2 regions of the Albibacterium profundi genome follow, and region 2 is predicted to be linked to the other one. Evidence: riboswitches for the same ligand, from Rfam matches in the RefSeq annotation. Region 2 holds a riboswitch; the other holds the start of a gene.
The links. Region 2 has a riboswitch for S-adenosylmethionine ahead of WKR92_RS00805 (O-acetylhomoserine aminocarboxypropyltransferase/cysteine synthase family protein). Riboswitches for the same ligand answer to the same signal wherever they lie in the genome.

Region 1: linked by a shared signal. The riboswitch ahead of metH (methionine synthase) and the one ahead of WKR92_RS00805 (O-acetylhomoserine aminocarboxypropyltransferase/cysteine synthase family protein) in region 2 are both predicted to bind S-adenosylmethionine.

What each region holds. Positions count from the first base shown of each region.
Region 1 is NZ_JBBVGT010000002.1:1,584,976-1,588,369, forward strand. It holds gene metH (methionine synthase) at 1-1,757, opposite strand, end outside; SAM riboswitch class I at 1,849-1,955, opposite strand; gene WKR92_RS08550 (formylglycine-generating enzyme family protein) at 2,090-3,253, shown strand; gene WKR92_RS08555 (DUF4833 domain-containing protein) at 3,228-3,394, opposite strand, start outside.
Region 2 is NZ_JBBVGT010000001.1:170,914-174,307, forward strand. It holds gene WKR92_RS00790 (BCCT family transporter) at 1-84, opposite strand, end outside; gene WKR92_RS00795 (RNA polymerase sigma factor) at 610-1,107, shown strand; gene WKR92_RS00800 (hypothetical protein) at 1,094-1,681, shown strand; SAM riboswitch class I at 1,769-1,872, shown strand; gene WKR92_RS00805 (O-acetylhomoserine aminocarboxypropyltransferase/cysteine synthase family protein) at 2,125-3,394, shown strand, end outside.

The DNA of each region.
Region 1 (3,394 bases), on a different contig from region 2:
AAAAAGGCAGAATGCATAGCTTCCCTGACGACGTTATTCCCTCTGAACGAAAAAGAAATATTACTGACACCACCACTAACGTGAACGAGAGGCAGATTTTCTTTGATCCATTTCGTAGCTTTAATAAAATCTACTGCATAGTTATTATGCTCATCTAGTCCAGTTGCAATTGTCAATATATTCGGATCAAAGATGATGTCCTGCGGAGGAAAGCCGATCGATACGAGCAAGTTGTATGAACGTTCACAAATTTCCTTTCTTCTTTCGAAGGTATCGGCCTGACCCGTTTCATCAAATGCCATGACGACGACGGCGGCACCATAATCCATCACTTCACGCGCATGAGCAAGGAATTCTGCTTCTCCTTCTTTCAAGGATATTGAATTGACAATACCTTTGCCTTGAAGGCATTGGAGTCCTTCTCGGATTACTGACCATCTGGAGGAATCGATCATGATAGGAAGCTTGGCGATGTCCGGTTCAGAAGCGATTAAGTTTAAAAACTTAACCATTGCTTTTTCCGAGTCGAGCATACCTTCGTCCATGTTAACATCGATGATCTGCGCTCCGCCTTCCACTTGTTGTCGTGCAATGGCGAGCGCCTCCTCATATTTGTCGTTTAAAATAAGCTTGGAGAATTTCGGTGAACCCGTAATATTGGTTCTTTCGCCGATATTTACAAATAATGTATCTGGCTGTACCGTCACCGCTTCTAAACCGCTGAGACGTAAATGGGGCTCAGGAGAAGCTGTTTTCCGTGGTTTCCCTTTGCTCGCCTTTTCTACAATACATGAAATATGTTCCGGCGTAGTGCCGCAGCAGCCACCTACGATATTAACAAAGCCACTCTCAATAAAATCTTCCAAGAGATGAGCCGTGTCATGTGCTTGCTCATCATATTCGCCAAATTCGTTTGGCAATCCCGCGTTCGGGTAAGCAGATACGAAAAACGGCGCTTTCTCTGCGAGTTCAGCAATATGAGGTCTCATCTCCTTAGCACCTAAGGCACAGTTCAATCCGATACTCAGGGGATTGGCATGGCTAAGCGAATTTAAAAATGCCTCCACAGTTTGTCCGGAAAGAGTTCGTCCGCTGGCGTCCGTTATAGTTCCGGAAATCATAATCTCTAACTGCGAATCATCCTTTAGCTTGCCCTCGCCCTTGAGCTCCTTTTCATATTTTTTAATGGCGTAAATAGCTGCTTTAGCATTGAGAGTGTCAAAAATTGTTTCGATAAGCAAAACATCGACACCGCCGTCTACCAGACCGCGTACTTGTTCGTAATAGGCTTCAACTAGATCGTTGAAAGTGACAGCCCTGAACCCCGGGTCGTTTACATCCGGTGAAAGCGAGGCCGTCCTGTTTGTAGGACCGACTGCCCCGGCGACAAAACGCGGCTTTGTGGGGTCTGCTTCCGTGAATTTAATGGCCGCGCGCTTTGCGATTTTAGCCCCCTCAAAGTTGAGCTCATATACCAGGTCTTCCATCTTATAGTCGGCCATCGATATTCTTTGGGAGCTAAATGTATTTGTTTCTATGATATCCGCACCGGCCTTTAGGTATTCTTCGTGGATTTGACCAATAATTTCAGGCTGTGTTATATTTAATAGATCATTGTTTCCTTGGACATCACATGAATGTTCTGCAAATCGTTCCCCACGGAACGATGTTTCGTCCAATTTATGGTGCTGAATCATCGTGCCCATGGCGCCATCAATCACTAAAATCCGCTGTCGTAATGCTTCTCTAATATCCATATTCCTAATAAAATCCTTAAGTATCAAGTATTTAAGGGTAAAAAAGTAAAATGCTTATTTATTAGAGAAAGAGCAGGAAGGAATATTCCGCGGCTTATCTTTCCTGATATATCTAGAATCAGGTAGAATGTAGCACCTTGTAAATACAGGTTGCCAAGACTTCTTCGGGTCTAATCCCTCCATCTTTCTCTATAAGCATCACAAAGGTGCTAAATTTTTTTGAGAATTTTCAATATTAAAGGAAGGGTGTTTGGATATCGTTAATAAAGTAGAGATATAGTTAAGTATTTTTGTTATTTTGGTCATCCTAAGAATTTATTGTGAGGATTATTATGATAAGAGCAAGACAGGCATTTTTATATCTTTTCGTCATATTGCTATTGATTGGCTGCAACCAAGGCGCTAAAAAAGATGGGGAACAAGCTGGTTTGCAAGATAGTATGGAAATGACGCATGATCATGCCGTGGCGGGACACGATCATGACCAGTGTGTTTCTGACGGAATGCCGTCGAGGGCCGTCGCTATTGCGAACTCCACACCGGTTGTAAAGGGTCTTGGCTCTGACAACGCCAATATGGTTTATGTATCGGGAGGTACATTTACCATGGGCTCTAAAGAGTTTACAGATAGCCAGCCTCTCCACGAGGTTAGTTTAGATGGCTTTTGGATTGATGAGCATGAAGTAACTAACAGGCAATTTTCACGCTTTGTGCAGGCTACAGGTTATCAGACGGTGGCAGAGCGACCGTTAGATCCAAAGGACTTTCCGACGGTGCCGCTTGATCTTTTGGTGCCCGGATCGGCAGTATTTACACCACCCGGTAAGCAGGCATCCCTTAATGATTATACAAACTGGTGGGCTTATGTGGCAGGTGCCAGTTGGCGCCAACCTGAGGGCCCGGGGAGTAGTATTGAAGGTAGAGAAGATCATCCGGTGGTTCACATAGCTTATGAGGATGCAGAAGCCTATGCAACTTGGGCAGGTAAACGGTTGCCAACTGAGGCTGAGTGGGAGTATGCGGCACGTTCGATGAATGGTAATAGCAAATACTATTGGGGTAATACACTTAAGCCGGGTGGTGATTGGGTCGCCAATATTTATCAAGGAAACTTTCCGATGACTGATAGTGGCGCTGACGGATATGTAGGCACTGCTCCGGTTAAGTCTTATCAGCCCAATGGTCTGGGAATCTATGATCTGGATGGCAATGTCTGGGAGTGGTGTTCAGATTTTTATAGACCCGATTATTATAAAGCCAGTCCAGCTGAAAACCCGAAAGGTCCTAGTGACAGTTATGATCCGGCAGAGCCTAATATGGTAAAGAGAGTTCAACGAGGCGGATCATTCCTTTGTAACGATCAGTATTGTGAGCGATACATCGCTGGTAGTAGGGGGAAAGGTGAAGTTAGTAGTGCTAGTAATAATCTCGGGTTTCGATGTGTTAGTGATGATCCACCACCAGAAAGAATTATTTCGGAGAAAAACGCTGGCTAACTTTCGATTTTGTTAAGGGGTCATATCCCAGTACTTCGATATACCGGACATTTGGTTTGAAATATGAACCGCCATCGATCCGAACAAAAATACGTTCCAGAACAATCTCCTTATTGTCTATCGCCGTATAGGCTTGGTACT
Region 2 (3,394 bases):
CAAACAAATGCCCAAAATGAAAATCAAACTGGGAATTACAACTGCTCCGCTTAACGTGGTTCTTACCCTTGAAAATTTTATCATGTTTTCTTAATTGTCTCTTCCGCAGCCAAAAATTGTCGGAAACATCCTCAAAATAAAATTAAAACGAAAAAGTCTAAAACGTGTTTTCCAAACCAATTACGCATAGATCCCAAATTAATAAAATAGTATAAATTTACATAGAACAGATAACGATTTCTTTATAGCGTTATCGGGAGCAATGGTTTCACAATTGATAAAGCGTTCATTTCTCGAACTTACACCAGATTAAGCAATGTCGACCCTTAATAAGTGCGCAAAATCAACGCGACCACAATGAAAAACAAAAATCACCTTCGGGTACCTTGGTAAGACCCTTGTAAACGGTATTTAGCAATTAATTATCTATTAATTCCCTGTTGCTCTCGTATAAATCGACGAAAATAGGGATATATTAGCAAATAATTCAGTAAAAATTCACCTATGAATCCGAACAAGGTCTTGAGAGAATTTAAATAAAATAAATAACTAGCTTAGACCGAACATCAGCTGTAACAAATCTTGCTTTGCTCGCTCTAAATGGAAAGAATGGATAATAAGGAAGCACTATTTCAGGAATTGTTCGAAAAAAATTCGGAAAGGATTTTCCATTTATGCTATGGGTATACCGGAAGTAGTGATCTGGCTAATGACTTGATGCAGGAGACATTTATCAAGGTATGGCAAAATCTGGATAACTTCAGAAACCAATCGCAGATATCCACCTGGATATATCGGATCGCCATTAATACCTGTTTGTCTCACCTCCGTGTTGAAAAGAAAAAAATAGCTGATGAGCTGAACGAACATATTATCCAAACGGTTGCAGATACGGTTTCTGAAAAAGAAGAACAGGTGGAACAGCTCTACAAATGTATCGCTCAGCTGGAAGAGAATGAAAGAATTATTATAACAATGGTGCTAGACGAAGTGCCTTATCCTGAAATAGCTGAAATTTCAGGCATATCTGAAGGGAACTTGCGTGTTAAGATACATCGTATCAAAGCGAAATTAACACATTTATATAATCGATATGAAAGATTTTGATGAGATAAAGAAGCTGTGGAAAGTACAGCCAACCGAGCCGATTCATATTGAACGTGTTTGCAAGAAAATTGCACAACAGAAGCGCAAATATGAAATGCGCCTATTAATGCAAACAGTTATTGTCGCATTGGCGTTCGTGACGATTTTCACCATTTGGATCACGGCAACCTTTGTTACTTGGACCTCACATCTGGCTATGATTATTGTTATTGCTTGTCTGATATTTTACCTTCGGATTCAGATTAATGACTATCTGCGTATTAACAAATCGAGCTCACTCTTAAAGAAGCCCAAAGAATTCATACAGGATCTAAGAGATTATAAAAGATCTCGATCTAAATTGAATACAAAAACATATCAAACCTACGTAGTACTAATCAGCGTTGCGCTCGGCCTTTTCGCATTTGAGATGTATTATGTTCTCCCGTTCTGGGAGCTGATCATCTATGTTGCTGTTTCTATCTTGTGGGTAGTGCTTTGTCAATTTGTATTCATGAAGCACTATAATAACAGAGAATCGCAACGATTGCAGGAAATAATTGATAATTTAGAAAGAGTTTGCGAACAATTTTGATAAAACAATTTTGCAAATCCAATAATGGATTGTATATTTGCCAAGTGCCTTGATAAAAGGACTTGATCATTACTCACGATGAGTCTTGATTTATAAAGAAGTGGCGAGAGACTGGCTCGATGAACCACTGGCAACCATCTGAACGGAAAAGGTGCCAATTCCTGTCCCGAATTAACGGGAAAATATAAATTAATAAGACATGAAAACAACGAACATTTCTTCCCAAAATTCGCCAAGTCATTACGCGCTTAGGCAACACCCTCTTACAGTCGGATGTACATACCGAATGTGCAGCTCATCTCAACCTACCCCAAACTGCTATTGTTAAATTTGGGAAGCTCTAAGGGGCGCTATTCTATATATTCTACCATATGGAATAATCAGACACAAAACAATCTTATCATCAATTTTTTAACATTATTTAGTAAAATTATTATACCATCATGGCAACAAATTCATTGAAATTCGAAACTTTACAAGTGCATGCAGGACAGGAAGCAGATCCAACTACCGGAGCGCGGGCGGTTCCTATTTACCAAACAACGTCTTTTGTATTTGACAGTGCGGAACATGGCGCTAACCTTTTCGCTTTAAAGGAATTCGGAAATATATACACACGCATCATGAACCCGACCAGCGACGTATTCGAAAAACGTATTGCGGCGTTGGAAGGAGGCGTAGCGGCTCTAGCAGTTTCATCTGGAATGGCAGCACAGCTTATCGCGATTACGAATATCGTCGAAAGCGGTGAAAATTTTGTCAGCAGCCCTAATCTTTATGGCGGAACTTATAATCAGTTTAAGGTTACGTTTAAGCGTCTGGGTATTGAGGCACGTTTTGCAGAAAACGACGCTCCAGAGAGCTTTGAGAATCAAATAAATGAAAAAACGAAAGCTATTTTCATCGAAACTATTGGTAATCCTAGTTTTAACATTCCTGATTTTGAAAAAATAGCGGAAATAGCAAAAAAACATGATCTACCATTAATCGTAGACAATACCTTTGGGGCTGGCGGGTACCTCTTCCGACCTCTTGAGCATGGAGCAAATGTAGTTGTACATGCTGCTACGAAATGGATAGGTGGACAAGGTAGTAGTATCGGTGGTGTTATCGTTGATGGAGGGAATTACAATTGGGGAAATGGCAAATTTAAGCAGTTCAGCGAGCCTTCGGAAGGTTATCACGGTTTGGTATTCAGTGATGTATTTGGAGTAGATAGCAGCTTAGGTAACATTCAATTTATCATAAGAGCGCGTGTAGAAGGTTTGCGCGACTTAGGGACGGCCTTGTCGCCTTTCAACTCTTTCTTATTTATTCAAGGCCTAGAAACCCTGTCACTTCGTGTTCAAAGACATGTGGATAATGCGTTAGCTTTAGCAAAATGGTTGGAGGAGCATCCGCAGGTTGAGGCAGTTAGTTATCCCGGTTTATCAAGTCATCCGTCGTATGCTAATGCTAAAAAATATCTTAAAAACGGATTTGGATCGGTGTTGAGCTTCGAGATTAAGGGTGGAAAAGAGAAAGCGACTGCATTTATCGATAATCTAGAACTTACCAGCCATTTGGCTAACGTTGGGGACACGAAAACCTTGATTATTCAGCCTTCGGCAACAACGCATCAACAATTGAGCGATGAAGCGCAATTGGCTGCAGGCGTTAAACCAAACTCCCTTCGTGTTTCTGTTGGAATAGAACATATTGACGACATCAAAG